DNA from 4 places in the Microbulbifer aestuariivivens genome. Region 1 is predicted to be linked to each of the others. Evidence: predicted binding sites of a transcription regulator. Region 1 holds the regulator's gene; each other region holds the start of a gene.

Region 1 (4,517 bases):
GCCCTGCTCACGGAAACGCTGCACCCTGCCCCCCTCCTGGTCCACCGCCACGAGAATACCGTGGCGCTCGGCCCGAATCTCGGCCACCAGCGATTCCAGTTGCCGACGGTCAGTGAAATTGCGGCTGAAGAGGATAAGCCCACCCACCATGGGGTGGCGGAGCAGGCGCCGGTCCTCTTCACTCAGTGCCATGCCCTCTACGTCGATCATTACCGGGCCGAGACCCTGCTCCCCGGCTTTACCTTGCAGATCTCTCGAACTTTTCGTATCACTCGTGTCTTGCACGTCTTTTACCTTCTACGCTCACGCACCTTGGTGCCTACCATGCCGACGCTTTCACAGGCATTACCGCTTTTGACTACTGGCGGAGCAAGGCTGCCCTCAGAGATCCGCGTGCAGCATCGCCGCAGCGGCGGGCACCAGGCGCTCCAGGGTTTCCTGGAGGCTGCTTTCCGCGCCAAAATCCTCCTTGAGGATAGCCTCAATGGCGTCAAAGCTCGATAGGGTAAAGATGGTTGCGCCCAACATAAAGTAGAGGCGCCAATAGAAAGTAACCGGGTCGAGGCCCGGCAAGGCCTTGGAAAGCAGGCCCGCGAAGCGCTGATAGCTGTCGCCGTAGCGAGAAACGATAAATCGGCGCAGGTGACCCTGAGACTGGGTGTAGGCGAGCCCCAGTAGGCGCATGAATCGCTGCGGGTTCCTTCCCTCCCGCTCCAGATTGGCCATGGCTACCCGATAGAGGCTGTCCAGCAGCCTCTCGGCGCTCAAAGGCTCATCCATGGCCTCACGACGATCGAGCTCTTCCACCAGGCTGCGGGTAAAGGGCGTAAGAAAACGCTCGAATACCGCCTGGATCAATTCCTTCTTGGAGCCGAAGTGATAGTTGACTGCCGCAAGATTCACGCCGGCAGTGCTGGTTATGGTGCGCAGGGAGGTCTCAGTAAACCCCCGCTCTGCAAACAGCACTTCCGCCGCATCCAATATCCGGCCGACGGTATCAGTCTGGGTCATAGGAATTCAAACCATCAATTAAAACACTTGTTTGACGACTCGCGCAGGTTAGCACATTCCCCCCCAGCACGCGCAGCTACTGACTTCAGGCAACAGACATTAGATTGGAGGAAACACAACAGGGGCAGGAAGTCATGACACAAATGACACCGGATATCGGCAGCTGGTTCGAGGACGTGGATAGTGGCGAAGTCTTCGAAGTCGTCGCCATTGACGAATTCCAACAGACCATTGAAGTACAGTACCTTGACGGTACCGTGGGTGAGATAGAGCCTGGCGACTGGATCAGTCGCTCGCTGGCAGCCGCCGCCGCTCCCGAGGATGCCAACGCGGCTTACGGGCTCACGGCCCGGGAACAGGACCCTGACTCAGACGCCCCCGGACCCGACTTCATGAGCCAACTGGACAGCCTCGAGGGTGAAAGCTTCGCCGGTACCGATGAAAGCTCTTTTTGAGCCCCAGTGACAGGGCTTGTGTGGGGCTATCTAGGTTAGGGTCTATTGAGGGGTCTATTGAGGGAGCTATTGAGGGGGCTTCCGGACTTTCCAGCGAAGCTGGGTAACGGCTGCCCCCCCAGAGAGCCTGGAATTGCAAACAACTGTGCCGCCGGACCACTCCTATCGATCACTCAAAACCTGATTAATACAGGCTGCCAGCAGAAACAGTCCAGATTCGCGCAATCAATACAGCCACTTCTCCACAAACCTTGTAGCCGCTGAATACCCCCCAGGCTTGCGCCGCAATCACGCCCGACAATGTGATTCTCATCCACGAGCTGCATCCCCAACTTGAATCTCACCCTGACCCCGCCCTTGATACCCATAACAGGCACAACCGGTATCGATGAAGAACAGGAAGACAGAACGAATAACCACGAACGGAGAATCTCATACAAAGCTGACTGACGACGGCAGCGATCACTCCCGCGAGTGGTGAGGCCCATGTGAAGCGAGTGACGCGAGTGATCGGCAAATTTGCGCTGCCGGGCTTTCTGTATATAATCACAGCAACTGTATATAAATACAGACAACAATCAGGCAGGTGAACCCCATGACCAACCTCACTGCGCGCCAGGCTCAGGTACTCGCACTGATCAAATCCTATCTCGACGATACTGGCTACCCCCCCACCCGCGCCGAAATCGCGCAAGAGCTTGGCTTTCGTTCACCCAACGCGGCCGAAGAACACCTGAAAGCCCTGGCCCGCAAGGGCGCCATCGAGATGGTAGCCGGCGCATCGCGCGGAATCCGCATCCCTGGCCACCAGCCGGGCCTGCCAATTATCGGCCGGGTAGCCGCCGGCAACCCAATCCTCGCCGAAGAAAATATTGAGGACTACTGCGAACTGCCATCGGACTTTTTTCACCCCCCTGCCGACTACCTGTTGCGGGTTCACGGCATGAGCATGAAAGATGCCGGTATTCTCGATGGTGACCTTTTGGCGGTTCAGCGCACCGACCAGGTCCACAATGGCCAGATCGTCGTTGCGAGGATCGAGGATGAAGTAACGGTAAAACGCTTCCGCCGCCGCGGTAATCAGGCTCTGGTGCAGTTGCTTCCAGAAAATGAAGAGTTTGATGTTATTCAGGTGGACATGCGTGACAAACATTTCGCGATCGAAGGCCTGGCGGTGGGTGTGATTCGCCAAACCCCCTGAGCAGCCAGCCGCTCTTCTGCGTTAAACGCCCGACGTCCCGGGCGTAACCGCGATAACTTCATTATGCTTACAAGCTCGCCAAATCGAAGGCGAATACATGAAGTGAAGTGAAAACCTGCCAGCCCATCCCAAATTACCAGCAGCGCAAGCTCTCACTTCCAGAGGCCCAACCCGCCTGGCTACAGGTGAAATACAAAGATAATTAGGGCCTCAGAAATCAGTGAGTTAGAGCTTGGGCTGTCCAGGGCTTGACTAAAATTGCAAGCCACCACCAAGAAAGCTGATCACGGTTTCGAGTTGCAGTCATGGGGCATGGGGCATGGGGCATGGGAAGAGAATAGCGGGAGACGCTTGAACGCCACCCGGGAGAAATCAATGAATGGTGTGGTTGATCGGCTCCAGCTCTTCTTCCAGAGGTTCAGGCTCCAGATCGCCGATATTTTGTACAGCCTCAATGCCAGCCTCCAGCATGGCCTTGGCGATGGCGATCTTATGCTCACGCAGGAAGTCTGTGCTTTCCTCGGAAAAATGGATTCGCACGAGCGGATCATCACGTTCACCCGCCCGACGCAGGGCAACGTCGCCATTAGCCAACTCAATGATTTCGAAAGTCTCAGAGGACATTCGTTTCTCCGTTTACATCGATTTAGCGCAGTGTAACACAGTGCCCGAGATGTGATCATCGGCTCTAGAGCCCGAGTGGGGCCAGGATGAGGCCAGAATCAGGGTCATATATGGGGTATATGAAGGCTATATCAGGGGTGTGGGCTGTGGGCTGTGGGCTGTGGGCTAGTGAAAACTCCCCCCCTGTCGAGACAAACGTAACAGGCTACGGCTCCGCCGATGCCCGCGAACGCCTTATTACGGCTCATAAGCGTCAATAAGGGGCGCTTTACCACTCGGCAGTATTCGTCCGCTGGCGCTGAATCAGCTCCGTAAGGCCCTGCTGCCAGTTTTCTAGCTGGCTGCGGCTAAGCGGCTCAACGGGGCGCTGCCCTACCTCCATTAGCGGAATCAAAGTCGCACTGGCCGCGCCTCTGCGCTGTCTCTGGCCAGTACGAAACTGCCATAGAGCCTGCCAGGCAGCTTCGAGTGTGGACAACCAGCTCTCGGGGTCTTCCAGTAACCCCTCCAACTCCAGCGCCTCTCCACAACCCTTATTCTGGGAGTGCGCCATCTGTGAAAGCATCTTTGGAGAGTCCGGCTCGCCGCCGAGCTGCAACTGAAAAGCCAACTCGGCCAGGAAAGCCTGATAGGCCCGCCAGAGCTCAAGCAGGCGGGCCTCGAAGAGCGCCTGCGCCTGCAGGTCTCCCGCAGGGGTGATGTCGCCAAGCAGTGTTGCCTTGCGCAGAGCCGCTGCGACAGCGCCGGTGTAGGGGTTGCTCATAGCTCTTTATTGCCCGGAGCTTTTTTCGCAGCTTTCTTCGGGGCGCTCTTTGCAGCGGCCTTCTTTGCGGCGGCTTTTTTAGGCGCTTTACTCGCCGCTTTTTTTGCCGAAGGCTTGGCCTTACTGGGGGCCTCCGCCTGCCATTTGCCATCTCGGTAAAAGGCGCGCCAGCCGGTGGCCTTACCGTCTTCTTCAGACTGTACGTACTGCTCCTGGGTCTTTCGGCTGAAACGCACCACCGTATCGCGCCCCTGATCATCTTCCGTGGGAGCGGAGAAAAGGAAGCTGTATTTGGGATCAATCTCGCTCTGGTGAGGCAAAAGTTCTTTTACCAGTGGCGCCCGTGTCTCACGGTTTTTGGGAAACTGGCTCGCGGCCAGGAACAGGCCAGAGGCACCATCACGCAGGATGTAGTGGTCATCCACTTTCTGGCAGGGCAGTTCCGGCATCGGAACCGGGTCCA
Region 2 (4,517 bases), on a different contig from region 1:
CGCCCATCAGAAAGTCATCGACGAATTCGGACGCTTCCCCCATCGCAATGCCGCTCTCGGCCGCGCAACCACCGCCGCAGAGCAAGCCTGGCTGAACCAGGGGGGCGGCTTCTGATGGATTTTCTTTCCTGGCTGTCACTGGCGGGTATTTGTGCCTTGGGCGCAATGAGCCCGGGACCGAGCCTGCTGATCATATTGCGCTGCGCGGCGGCTGGCCCGCGCCAGGGGCTGGCCAGCGCCATCGCCCACGGCGCGGCCGTTGCCCTCTACGCGGGCCTCACCGCTTTCGGCCTGGCGGTACTCGTTACCCATACACCGCTGATTTTTTCCCTGCTGCAGTGGGCCGGTGCCGCCATGCTGCTGTACCTCGGCTGGAAAGCCCTGCGCGCACCAGCCCCGGGCAGCACCAGTGATTCGCAGAAAGCGGTTGAACCCATCTCTGTCCGCCGCGCAGCCTTGCAGGGCTTCGGCATCGCGTTCTTCAATCCCAAGGTGGCGATATTCTTCACCGCACTGTTCAGCCAGTTCGTCTCTGTCGAACAGGAACTGACCACAAGACTGGCAATGGCGGGCCTGGCCGCTGGTATCGACGCCGCCTGGTATGCACTCATCACAGCCTTTGTGACGCTGGGCAATGGTCGCGGATGGCTGGGCGCAACCACCGCACACCGGCTGCAGCAGCTGTTTGGCGTATTGCTGCTGGCACTCGCGGCGCGACTGGTTTTGAGCCTGTAACCCTACACTCCTGAATGTCACATAAGTGCCGTAATAAGAGCAGCGATAAAGGCAGAGATAAGCACAGAGCTAACCGGCACTATATCGGCCACACAGCGGGCCCATATATAGTTGCCGCCAACACGCGACAAATCCCACAGAGAAAACTTTGATAAAGGTCCTTAAGCGATCCCCGGCCAGACCGTGCAGAGCCGCCGTGCGAGAGAGGCCCTGAGAGGCACCGAGAGGCTCTGAAAGAGCGTTGAGAGAGCGTTGAGAGAGCGTTGAGAGAGCGTTGAGAGAGACACTGATCGATCGACAGATCACCTAAAAGCAGTACCCGCGACCCCCTCACAGCCCACCCTCACAGCCCACCGTCACAGCCCACCGTCACAGCCCACCGTCACAGCCCTCACTCACAGCCCACACTCACAGCCCGCCTGATCAGCCACGCTCCCTGCAAAAAAGCGACGCCCCAGCAGCCAAACCCTCCTCATCCGGCACATCACAGCGAACGGCGCTTGACACTGTACATCCATCCAATTACTGTACACCCATACATATAACCAACTGGCTTCAAAAAAACCGGAGGCAACCATGGCCGTAGTAGCTGTATGGAAATGCGATAGAGACGGAGCAATGTTCGACAACAAAAAAGATGCCGAAGAACACGACAAGATGCTGGAACTCGCCGCCAACATCACTTCCCTGATCGAACGCCACGTGGATGGCCTCAGTGAAGCCATGGGCGAGGAGATCGGCTTACTGCTGGCCAAGCGCCGCGAAGTACTGGCTAAAGCCTGCAAGGGCAAGCCGGAAGCGCTGCTGGAGGAAGATGAGGCACCAGTTCAGCGCAATGACGAAATGTCATCTCATGAGGGCAGCGTGACCCCCCTGGCAGCGAACCTGTAACAACCACTGACCGCTTACCATCCCTGTACTCCGCCCGGCCCTGCCGGGCTTTTTTTATTATTGCGACAGACAGGCAATAAAAGCGCTAGAAACTGAGCGCACGGAAAGTCTCCACAAGCAGCACCAGCGCCAACACCAGGATCACCGCCCAGGTCAATGCCGTGCCCCAGAAACGGCCGGGGTGATACCCACCCTTCCCCGCGCTCAGACCAACAACATGCAAAAGCCGCGCGATGACCAGGGTACCTCCCAGTACATGCAGCCAGCTCGCCGCCAGGCCATTGAGTTCCGCCAGCAGTAACAGCAGCAGCGCCAGCGGCACATACTCCACGGCATTGGCGTGAGCCCGGATAAGAATATTGGCCGCGTGCTTGCCGCCACTGCCGAGCCCGACCTTTGCCGTGCGGCGAAACCGCACCACTCGAAATGCCAGAGCCAGAATCAGCAGCGCGCAGAGCGCCGCATAAAAAGCCGTTACGGTTGCCATATTGGATTTCCTGTCACTATTTCCATTTCAAAATCAGCTTCAGCGCTGCGGATAAAGTTATCGCCAGCCTCAGATTTCCGGTAGCACCGGGCCTGCGAGCCCGACAACCCGCTGATCATTCCGGTGAAGAGGCTCTGGACCTGGAGGCACGGCGCCGGGAGGTATCGGCGGCTTGCGCTTCCCGCACCTGCTCCTGGAAAAAATCCAGCAACGGGTCCGCAAGCCCGAGCTGCACCAGCACGTCAGCCAGTGAAGACAGGTGGCAGCCCCGGCCGCCTTCAAGCCGTTTCAGAGTGCTCATGCCGATACCGCTCGCACAGGCAAGCTCTTCCTGTGAACAGTTTTCCGCTAAACGCAGGCGCCGCAACTGCTCGCCCAGTACTCGCAACAACATCGCGGACTGCTCCGACCTGTCTGATTTTTTCGCAGCCTCGCCGGCTGCACCTGTGTTCCGCATGATACCGCTCCCGCCCAGCCGCCAATCAAAGTGGACGCATTATACTGCCAGCGCCCCGGTATCGAGTCATCTTCAGGAACAGAGAGAAGCCCCGGTCGCGCTGGCGGAATGAATGTCCGGGCAGCCCGTCACAAGGAGTGAAGGGCCAAACAATGACGGGGTAACGGGATAATGGAGCTGTGGGGTGAGGGAATGAAGAAATGAGGGGATGAAGGGATGAAGGGATGAAGGAATCACAAGCCCCTCAATTTCCCGGCGGTGCAGGGCCGGCACGGAAGAAGAGAAAGCCAACCCCGCAGCGAGAGCAAGGAGCTTCAGAGAGAGCAACCAGAAAAAAACTTGAGGAGGCTTGGGGGAAATAAGCTTCAGTAGTGGAAGAGCTTGATGATCGGCTCGCCGTTATCGCATTTCCCGACCACCTGCGGGTCGGATATCTTCGCACCCGCCTGAATGACCTTGTTCGAGGGGTAGGAAACAAAGCAGGCGAAGTTAAAGTTGACCGCCCAGTTGCAGAGCAGCCGGCCCTCCTTCTCTTCATAGAAACGCTTCTGGCAGAAGGAGAGATAGGGGCTGGAGCCACCACCGGCCTCTTGCGTCGCCTCTTTTTCGTCCGAGAGGGCGAAAATGCTGACCGGCAAGCAGAACACCAACGCCAGTAACCACCGCATAACCACACTCGCATTTCAACCTGCCTGTAAATCCAGCATAGCAAGCACTTGCGTCTCTTTCCTCCCGGCGCCGCCAGTGACGCTGATTCCATCCTGTTAACCACAGCCCCCTGTCACTCCCGCCCAGCCTCGGCGGCTCGGCGGCTCGACGGCTCGACGAGAAGTGCCGGTTAAAAAGCAGCCGGCGCATGGGAATCTATTATTCCTGAACGAATGGTGAGCGCCCCAGTCCCACAGGGCGACCAGCGGCCTCAGCATGTGCACAGATACAGGTAGCCGTCACAAGCAGAACGGAGGTTGAACGACCAGGCGGAGAGATTCGGCGTAGAAAGCGGGTAAACCTTTCAAATGGCCAAAATGCTCAAATCAGCCATTGCGGGATTTGTACGAGTGGTCTTGCTCGCGAAACACCGCCACCGCCTCGCGGCTGCGCTCAAACAGCTCCTTGGCCTTTTCATCACGCTGCGAGATCAACAGGAATAAAAGGTCGGTGACCATTAACTGAGCGGTGCGGGCCAGAATCGAGGAGCTGCGGGTTCCCGCCTCATCGGCGACACAGAAAAGGCTGACGCCCGCCAGCCCCTCCAGGGGATTGCGGGAAAAGCTGGTCAGGGATACCACCTCGGCGCCCTGGGCCAGGCCGGTCTCCGCCACCCGCAACACCTCCCGGGTCTGACCGGATTCGGAGATTGCAAAGATGACGTCGCCCGCGCCCAGTGTGGCAGCGTTGGCCATTTGCACGTGGGTATCGCTCTCCACCAGCACCGGCTTGCCCAGCTTCATCAGTTTGAAGGCCAGATCCTTACCCACCAGCGAGGATGCCCCCACCCCCGCCATCAGGATACGCCCGGCGCCGGCCAGCAGCGCCACCGCCTTCAGCAGTTGCTCCTCGGGATTGACCGCCAGGCTCTCATTCAGGGAAACCGTTTTGCGGGCAATCAGCTTTTGCGCAACGGTGGTGACGCTATCACCAATAGCGATATCGCCATGAATCGCCTTTGGCAGCAGCGCTGTGCGAGCCAGGGATTCGCTCAGCGCCAACTTCAGGTCTGAGTAGCCGCGGTAACCCAGCTTCTGACTGAATTTGACCACGCTGGACTGGGAGACGCCGATCCGATCCGCCAGGGCCTTGGAGGAGCGCCCGCGAATCTCCTCGACATTTTCCAGCAGAAAATCCGCGATACGCCGTTCGTGATTGGACATCGAATCGCGCATGGCGCGAATTTTGGCAATGGAGCCCATAGTGTTTCCCTGTAAAAAAACGCCCACCTCGCCCTTT
Region 3 (4,517 bases), on a different contig from region 1:
ATGCTGCAGCAGTGCACCAACCGCGAGCAGCGGGAGGGCGGCGCCATTGGCGCCGCCGCTCAGTTTCAGAGCGGTGCAATCACGCGCTGACAGCACTCACACTGACCACGTTCACTCCCGACTATCAGCCGGTCCCTTTCCGCCACTTACATTGCCACCACTTACATTGCCACCACTTACATTGCCGCCATTTAAATTGCCGCCATTGAGACGCGGCTTGCCCAGCAGCCAGCTGCAAGTCGTCCCCTGTACCAACAGGGAAAACAGCACCACGCCAAACACCATGGACTGAATTGTCCACCAGTAGGGCAATTCCGTTGGTAGTGACAGCGCCAGCGCCACCGCCACCACCCCGCGCAATCCGCCCCAGCCCATCACCAGCCGCCATTCCTTGGGAATGGGCGGGCCAATAAAGCGCGCCAAAGGCGCCAGCATAAAAATCGTCAGCGCCCGGGCACCCACCGCTGCGGCAATGGCCACAATCATCGCCAGCCACAGCTGGGTAAACATTTCCCAGGTAATGAGCAGGCCCATAATGACGAAAATCAGCGCACTGAATATCAGACTGAGCCACTGCCAGGTGGGAGCGGCATGTACCAGGAAGGAGGACTGCTGTTCACGCAGGCAGATGCGGGCGACGATGGCACAGGTGATGACCGACAGAATGCCTGAGACATGCACCACATGTTCCGCCAGGTAAAAGCTGCCGAAAGCCGCCAGCAACAACACCAGCAAAGCGGCGCCAGCGGAGCGCAGCAGCAGGACTGCAATTGCCGTCACCAGTCCACAAAGCAGACCGACAGCCACGCCGCCAAAAAACGTGGCGAGGAAAAATACCGTGACGGCACCCACCCCGGGCGCTTCGCCACTGCCGGCGCCGCCCGCCAGCACCAACTGCAGGGCCACCCCGAGGGTCAGGCTGTACAGAAGGATGGCCGCCGCATCGTTGAAGAGGCTCTCCCCCTCCACCAGCGTAATCAGGTCCTCGCCGGCAGCCTCCGCGCGCAATTTACACACCACCGAAACCGGGTCTGTGGCCGCGAGAATAACGCCGGTCAGCAGGGCGGCAATCCAGGGAATCCCCCGGTGATAATCACTGCCGTAGTAGGTCAGCAGGCCGATCAGAATGGCGGAGAGGGCAACGCCGATGGTGGAGAAGAGCAGCACCGGACCCAGCCAGCGCTTGAGAATGGCCGGCTCAATTTGCCAGGCGGCCTCGAAGATCAACACCGGCAGGATGACGAAAAAAACCAGCGCCTGCAGATTTTGGGTGCGCAGGCCGGTATCGAAATCCATCACCGGCAGCAGCATACCCGCGAGCACGCCGGCGAGCAGACAGCCGAGGGTGTTGTCGGTGCGCAGTACACGCGCCAGAGCCAGCCCGGCCACGGCGGCGACCGCCATATACAACCCCTGCCCCACCAGTCTGATGACACTATCGGCCGATTCCATCGCCGCGCTCCTGTCTCGCGCCCGGTTACTGAACACCCCTGTCGGAGGCAATCACCGATTTCGGCTGCACCTCCGGCACCAGTTCCGCCAGTGGCGTTGCCAGGCCGCGCTCGTTGATCACTTCCACATGATGGCGGCGGAGCTGTCGCGGCTCGCGCACACCACAGGAGTGGGCGATGGTGCCCACCTCGTAGGCCAGATTGCGGGCGTAACTGGCAACCCGCTCCGCCTTGTCCACCGGGTCCAGCCCCTGCTGCAGGTCCGGATTGTGGGTGGTCACCCCGGTCGGGCAGGTATTCTTGTTGCACTGCATGGCCTGGATACAGCCCAGCGCGAACATGAAACCGCGCCCACAGTTGACAAAATCCGCCCCCATCGCCAGCGCCCAGGCCACCATCGACGGCGTCAGCAGCTTGCCCGAAGCGATGATCCTGACCCTTTCCCGCAGGCCGTATTGCGCCAGCAGGTCGACCACCAGCGGCAGGCTGCGGTTGATGGGCAGCCCCATATAATCCATCAGGCTCTGGGGCGCGGCGCCGGTGCCACCGTCGGCACTGTCGATGGTGATAAAGTCCGGCGCGTACTCGAGCCCCCGCAGCCGGATGCGCTCGCACATTTCGTGTAACCAGTCACTGGTACCGACCACGCACTTGAAGCCGGTGGGTTTGCCGGTGACCTGGCGAATATGCCGGATCATATCCAGCAGCCCATCGACGCTGTGAAACTCCGGGTGGCCGTTGGGGCTGATGGAATCCTCCCCCACCGGAATACCCCGCACCCGGGCGATCTCTTTGGTGACCTTGACGCCGGGCAGTATGCCGCCCTTGCCGGGCTTTGCCCCCTGCGAGAGTTTCAGCTCGAACATTTTCACCTGGCGCAGCTCCGCCAGCCGGCGCAGCTTGTCGTCACTCAGGGAGCCGTCCAGATCCCGCACGCCGTATTTGGCCGTACCGATCTGAAAAACAATGTCGCAACCGCCACTCAGGTGGTAGTCGGACAGCCCGCCCTCACCGGTATTGAGCCAGATACCCGCCCTGGCAGCGCCATGGGAGAGCGCGGTCACCGCGGGCACTGACAAAGCGCCGAAGCTCATGGCAGAAATATTGACGATAGCACTGGTGGTATAGGGCTGCTCGGCGTAACCCTCGCCAAAGGTGACCTCCATCGGCGGCACAGCATCCTTCTCAAGGGTCGGGAAGGGGTGATTCAGGAACAGCACGTCACCGGGCTGGTTGAGCGGGCGCGTGGAGCCGAAGGCGATGGTTGAATCCACGTTCTTGGCCGCGCGGTAAACCCAGCTGCGCTGGGCGCGGTTGAACGGCAGCTCCTCCCGGTCCAGGGCAAAAAAATACTGGCGGAAGAACTCCCCCAGGTGCTCGAACTTGTAGCGGAAGCGCCCAAGCACGGGAAAGTTGCGCCGGATGGCCTGCTTGGTCTGATTGATATCCGCCAGGTACATGTACAGCACATACAGCACCAGCACCACCAGCGCGAAGGCAAACAGTAAACCGAAAACCTGCAATATCTGCACAGCGAAGCTGCGCATCGCTGCGACCGCCTGTAAATCCATGCCAATACTCCCTAGTCAGATCAGCGCCCCATTGTATGTGGCCCACCGCAGGCTTGCACCCGTGCTGCACGGAGACTTAAACTGTATTTATATACAGTACAGGTAGAAACTCTTGGCCAGTGACCACCCAGACAACCCGACCCAGGCACTGCGCGGCCGCGGCGCCGTCAGCAACCTGGCCGGACGCTTCGCACAGAGCACCAGCGCCCTCGAAAGCGATGGCTGGGACCTGGAAGCGCCGCCGCCAAGGCGCCTTGAAACCGAAGCGCTGCCGGAGCGGGCCAAGAGCATTATCGCCACCAACCGCTCGCCGGATCTCCCCTTCGAGCAGTCCATCAATCCCTACCGCGGCTGTGAACACGGCTGTATCTACTGCTATGCGCGCCCGGCCCACGCCTATGTGGATTTATCGCCGGGGCTGGATTTTGAAACCCGGCTCTTCTTCAAACCCGACGCGCCGGCGCTGCTGGAGCGGGCATTGCGCAAGCCCGGCTACCGCTGCAAGCCCATTGCGCTCGGCTCCAACACCGATCCCTACCAGCCACTGGAGCGGGACAAGCGCCTGACGCGCAAACTGTTGCAGGTGATGCAGCGCTTTCAGCAACCGGTGACCATTGTCACCAAGGGACAGCTGATCCTCGATGATCTGCCGCTGCTGGCGGAAATGGCGCGGGACAATCTCTGCCAGGTAGCCATCAGCGTCACCACCCTCGACAACGCCCTCAAGCGGCGGCTCGAACCCCGCACCGCCGGCCCCGCCGCGCGGCTGCGCACTATCGAGGCCCTGCGCTACGCGGATATTCCCGTGGCGGTGATGGCGGCACCGATGATTCCCGCCATCAATGACAGCGAGCTGGAAGCCATCCTCAGCGCGGCCCACGCGGCGGGAGCGGAGCAGGCGGCGTATATCCTCCTGCGGCTTCCCCATGAGGTTGCGCCGCTCTTTCGCCAGTGGTTGCAGGAGCACTATCCAGAGAGAATGTCGCACGTGATGAGCCTGATCCGACAGAGCCGCGGCGGTCGTGATTACGACAGCAGTTTTTCCCAGCGACAGACCGGCAGTGGCGTTTTTGCCCAGCTGCTGGCGCAGCGGTTTCGCATCAGCTGCCGCAAGCTGGGCCTCAACCAACGCCGGCAAACGCTGGATTGCAGCCACTTTGCCGCGCCGCCGCGGGCCGGGGAGCAGCAGTCCCTGTTCTAGACCGATGCCCGCCCCTCCTGGGTTCCACTTTGAGCCCGTGCGCGCTGCAGCCGATCTTTGCCCGGAGGCTTCAGGACGGCGGCTTCAGCACGGCGGCTTCTGGACGGCGGCTTCTGGACGGCGTTTTCAAATCGCACTCTCTTCACGGACAATAAGCAGCGCAGGAGGACAGGCATTTGAACAGCTGGTTTATCTATCTGGTGCGCACCGCGAGAGGCACCCTCTACACCGGCATCACCCGGGATGTGGCGCGCCGTTTTGCGGAGCACAGTGCCGGTGGCGCCAGGGCGGCCA
Region 4 (4,517 bases), on a different contig from region 1:
CGCATATAGGTGGACTTACCGCCCATATTTGGGCCGGTGATCACCAGCATGCGGCGGTCGTCACGCAGCGCCACATCGTTGGCCACAAACGGTTCGTCCAGTACCTGCTCAACCACCGGGTGGCGCCCGGCATGAATGTCGAGCCCGGGCTCTTCGCTGAGCGCCGGCCTGCACAGGCGCAGGTGGTCGGCGCGTTCGGCCAGGCCGGTCAGCACGTCCAGTTCGGCAACGCCTGCCGCGGCAGCCTGCAGTTGCGCCAGGGATTCGTTGAGCTGGTCGATCAGCGCCTCATAGAGTGCTTTCTCGCGGGTGAGGGCGCGGCTTTTGGCCGACAGTGCCTTGTCCTCGAATTCCTTCAGTTCCGGGGTGATAAAGCGTTCGGCGTTTTTCAGTGTCTGGCGGCGGATGTATTCGGCTGGAGCCTTGTCGCTCTGGCCGCGGCTGATCTCGATAAAATAGCCGTGCACGCGGTTGTAGCCGACCTTCAGGGTGGGAATACCGCTGCGCTCTTTTTCCCGCTGTTCCAGCTGCACGAGAAAATCACCGGCGTTCTCGCTGATGGCGCGCAGCTCGTCCAGCTCGCTGTCATAGCCCTCGGCAATGACCCCGCCATCGCGAATCACCACCGGCGGGTTGTCCACCAGTGCCCGCTGCAGGAGGGCGCTGGTTTCGGGCCACTCGCCGATCTGTTGGCCGAGATCCGTCAGCAGTTTCGCCTCTGTCTGGCCGAGCAATTGCTGGATCTGCGGGAATTGCGCCAAAGACTGCCCCAGGCGTGCCAGGTCCCGCGGTCGCGCGGAACGCAGGGCGAGGCGGCCCAGAATGCGCTCCATGTCGCCGACGGGTTTCAGCGCTTCGCGCAGGGGCTCGAATTGGTAGTCGCCGATCAGCGCGGCGATCGCATCCTGGCGTTTCTGCAGGGTGGCGAGGTTGCGCAGCGGATTATTGAGCCAGCGGCGCAGCAGGCGGCTGCCCATGGCGGTCTTGCAGGTATCCAGCACCGACAGCAGGGTATTGTCATCGCCGCCACCGAGATTGGTGTCGATTTCCAGGTTGCGCCGGCTGGCGCCGTCCAGCGCCACGGTCTCGTCACTGCTTTCGGTTTGCAGGCTGCGGATATGCGGCAGCTCGGTGCGCTGGGTGTCGCGGGCGTACTGCAGCAAGCAGCCGGCGGCGGTGATGGCCGCCGGCATATGGCTGCAGCCAAAGGCTTCCAGGTTGAGGGTGCCAAACTGCCGGTTCAGCAGGCTGTTGGCGGATTCGAGGTCGAACTCCCAGGGCGCGCGGCGGCGCAGCCCCGGGTGCCGTGCAACCGCAGCCGGCAGCTCGAAGTCCTCTGCCACCAGCAGCTCCGTCGGCGCATGGCGCTGTACCTGTTCCGCAAGGCCATCCAGGCTGCCCACCTCCTGTATCACAAAGCGGCCAGTGGCCAGGTCCAGCAGTGCCAGGCCGAGCTGTTCCCCGAATTGTGCGGTGGCGGCGAGCAGGTTGTCGCGGCGCTCATTCAGCAGCGCCTCGTCGGTTACCGTGCCCGGAGTCACGATGCGCACCACCTTGCGTTCAACCGGCCCCTTGCTGGTGGCGGGGTCGCCGATCTGCTCGCAGATGGCGACGGAAACACCGGCCTTGATCAGCCGTGCCAGATAGCCCTCGGCGGCGTGATAGGGAATACCGGCCATCGGGATCGGCTCGCCGCCGGACTTGCCCCGCGCCGTCAGCGTCACATCCAGCAGTTCCGCAGCCCGCCTGGCGTCATCGTAAAACAGCTCGTAGAAGTCACCCATGCGGTAGAAGACCAGCTCCTGGGGGTGCTGGGCTTTGATGCGCAGGTATTGCTGCATCATCGGGGTGTGCTGGGTATTGCTATCGGTCGTCGCGGTTGGCGGCATGGTTTACTTCTTGCTGTCAGTGGGAGGGGTTTTGCTGCGGTCTCGAAGAAGGCGCTATTCTAGCGATTCTTAGGGGAGAGATTAAGTTGATGAGCACAGAGCCGGCACTGACAGAGCAGATAGCGGAGCGGGCCTTGGCCCTTGGCGAGGAGCTGGAGGCGCGCCACTGGAAAGCCACCACCGCTGAGTCCTGCACCGGTGGCGCGATTGCGGCGGCGATTACTGCCGTGGCGGGGGCATCCAACTGGTTTGATGGCGCGGTGGTGAGCTATGCCAACCGTATTAAACGCAATCTGCTCTCGGTCTCCGAGGAAGATCTGCAAGCGCTGGGCGCGGTCAGCGAGCAGGTGGTGCGCCAGATGGCCAGCGGGGTGCTGGGTGTTATGGATGCCAATGTGGCCGTCGCCGTGAGCGGCATCGCCGGCCCCGATGGCGGCACCGAGGAAAAACCGGTGGGCACTGTCTGGATCGCGCTGGCCCATTCGGAGGGGCAGGAGCCGGTGGATATCGACGCGCGCTGTTTCCATTTTGACGGCGACAGGGCCCAGGTTCAGGGCCACACCGTACTCAAGGCCCTCGACATGATGTTGGCGCTGGTGCGCGAGCATCCGCTATAGCGCTGCAGCGATCGCGCCCAGTGGGTGCGGTGACTACTTGGTTACTGGTTGCTTATACAGTAATCCTTGGTTAAGCTTGCCCGCAATCAACAACGATCAAGTACACGGGAAGGGTCATGGATTCCAACAAAGACAAGGCACTACAGGCGGCGCTGTCACAGATCGAGCGTCAGTTCGGCAAGGGTACCGTCATGCGCATGGGGGACAAGGAGCGCGAGCGTATTCCCGCAATCTCCACCGGCTCCCTGGGTCTCGATGTGGCCCTCGGCATCGGCGGTCTGCCCCGTGGCCGTATTGTTGAAATCTATGGTCCGGAATCCTCCGGTAAAACCACCCTGACCCTGCAGGTGATTGCCGAGGCCCAGCGCAAGGGCGGCACCTGTGCCTTCGTTGACGCCGAACACGCGCTGGACCCGATCTATGCCGAAAAGCTCGGCGTCAATGTCGATGAACTGATTGTTTCCCAGCCGGATACCGGCGAGCAGGCCCTGGAAGTGGCCGACATGCTGGTGCGCTCCGGCGCCGTGGATGTGCTGGTTGTGGACTCGGTGGCGGCGTTGACCCCCCGTGCTGAGATCGAAGGCGAAATGGGCGACTCCCACGTGGGCCTGCAGGCGCGCCTGATGTCCCAGGCACTGCGCAAACTCACCGGCAATATCAAGAACACCAACACCCTCTGCGTGTTTATCAACCAGATCCGGATGAAGATCGGTGTCATGTTCGGTTCTCCCGAAACCACCACCGGCGGTAATGCCCTCAAATTCTACTCCTCCGTGCGCCTGGATATCCGCCGTATCGGCTCGGTGAAAGAGGGCGATGAAGTAGTGGGCAACGAGACCCGCGTGAAGGTGGTCAAGAACAAGGTGGCACCACCTTTCAAGCAGACCGAATTCCAGATTATGTATGGCCAGGGCATCAACCTGCTGGGCGAGATCGTCGACTACGGCGTCAAACTGGGCCTGATTGACAAGGCCGGTGCCTGGTATAGCTATAAGGGTGACAAAATTGGCCAGGGCAAGGCCAATGCGGTGAAGTTCCTCAAAGAGAACCAGGGCATACGCGATGAGATCGAAGGCCAGCTGCGCGCACAGCTGCTGGGCGATCTGGTCCCCCCCGCTCCCCAGCAGGTGGAAGAGATTTCGGAAGACTAAGTGTTTTCCGAAAACTCCCCGGCTCAGGCGCTCTTCGGTGCGGCGCTTGAGCTGCTTTCCCGCCGCGAGCACTCCCGCCGTGAACTGCGGGAGAAGCTCGGCGGCAAATTCCCCGACGCCGATTTCGATACCCTCTTCCTGCGCCTGCAGGAACTCAATTATCAGTCTGACCAGCGTTTTGCCGAAGTGTTTGCCCGCTCCCGCGTCCAACGGGGCCAGGGTCCGCTGCGCATTCGTCGTGAACTCCAGCAGCGGGGCGTTGGCGCCGACCTGATTGAAAACGCCCTGTGCGGACTCCACGAAGACTGGTTCCAGCTGGCAACAGAACTCCTGCAGCGCAAATTTCGCGCGCCGGTCAATCGCGCCTTGCCGCGGGAGCAGCAGTTGAAGGAGCGCGCCCGCCGTCAGCGCTACCTGGCCTATCGCGGCTTTCCCTCGGATGCCATTCACTGGGCGCTGGACGCCGCCGACTCCGACTTATACTCTCAGTCGTAACCAACTCTGTACCGGCAGCGGGGAAGAGTGTCATGGCCAGCCTGTGCACATCCCCGCCGTGGCCGTCAGCGATGCGCGCAACTCGCGCAACAGAAGAACAAACTCATACTGAACAAGAATAATGATGAGTAGCGAGAGGTCTCCATGATCCTGTCCATCGACCAGGGTACAACCGGCACTACGGCCTTTGTTTTTGATGGCGAGGGTAATCTTCTCGGCCGCAGTTATTCCGAATTCCCCCAGCACTACCCTCAGCCGGGCTGGGTGGAGCACTGCGCGGAGGAAATCTGGGCGGTGACACAGAAGGTGAGCGCGGCGGCCCTTGAGCGGGCTGCCGTCTCGCCGGCGGAGCTCGCGGCCATCGG

Evidence for each region. Region 1 encodes LexA, which represses DNA repair genes until DNA is damaged. Its sites were predicted from a motif close to ACTGTNTNTANANACAGT; they were not measured.
Region 2: a site for LexA is predicted at 1,260-1,277, ahead of ABEA58_RS05070 (YebG family protein). Genes of this name have one in related genera too.
Region 3: a site for LexA is predicted at 3,103-3,120, ahead of ABEA58_RS01645 (PA0069 family radical SAM protein). Genes of this name have one in related genera too.
Region 4: a site for LexA is predicted at 2,550-2,567, ahead of recA (recombinase RecA). Genes of this name have one in related genera too.

The regions. Positions count from the first base shown of each region.
Region 1 is NZ_BAABRT010000001.1:39,240-43,756, reverse strand. Features, by position in the region: gene nagZ (beta-N-acetylhexosaminidase) at 1-285, opposite strand, end outside; gene ABEA58_RS00155 (TetR/AcrR family transcriptional regulator) at 382-1,011, opposite strand; gene ABEA58_RS00150 (DUF6763 family protein) at 1,146-1,466, shown strand; gene lexA (transcriptional repressor LexA) at 2,062-2,667, shown strand; gene ABEA58_RS00140 (hypothetical protein) at 3,040-3,291, opposite strand; gene ABEA58_RS00135 (DUF6586 family protein) at 3,560-4,054, opposite strand; gene topA (type I DNA topoisomerase) at 4,051-4,517, opposite strand, start outside.
Region 2 is NZ_BAABRT010000006.1:61,297-65,813, reverse strand. Features, by position in the region: gene ABEA58_RS05080 (DUF924 family protein) at 1-115, shown strand, start outside; gene ABEA58_RS05075 (LysE family translocator) at 115-735, shown strand; gene ABEA58_RS05070 (YebG family protein) at 1,312-1,626, shown strand; gene ABEA58_RS05065 (MAPEG family protein) at 1,712-2,113, opposite strand; gene ABEA58_RS05060 (helix-turn-helix domain-containing protein) at 2,229-2,570, opposite strand; gene ABEA58_RS05055 (hypothetical protein) at 2,936-3,238, opposite strand; gene ABEA58_RS05050 (SIS domain-containing protein) at 3,605-4,480, opposite strand.
Region 3 is NZ_BAABRT010000002.1:101,055-105,571, reverse strand. Features, by position in the region: gene ABEA58_RS01660 (hypothetical protein) at 1-90, shown strand, start outside; gene ABEA58_RS01655 (cation:proton antiporter) at 112-1,452, opposite strand; gene ABEA58_RS01650 (FMN-binding glutamate synthase family protein) at 1,478-3,022, opposite strand; gene ABEA58_RS01645 (PA0069 family radical SAM protein) at 3,135-4,223, shown strand; gene ABEA58_RS01640 (GIY-YIG nuclease family protein) at 4,400-4,517, shown strand, end outside.
Region 4 is NZ_BAABRT010000018.1:9,551-14,067, reverse strand. Features, by position in the region: gene mutS (DNA mismatch repair protein MutS) at 1-1,889, opposite strand, end outside; gene ABEA58_RS11015 (CinA family protein) at 1,979-2,506, shown strand; gene recA (recombinase RecA) at 2,623-3,657, shown strand; gene ABEA58_RS11005 (regulatory protein RecX) at 3,658-4,152, shown strand; gene glpK (glycerol kinase GlpK) at 4,297-4,517, shown strand, end outside.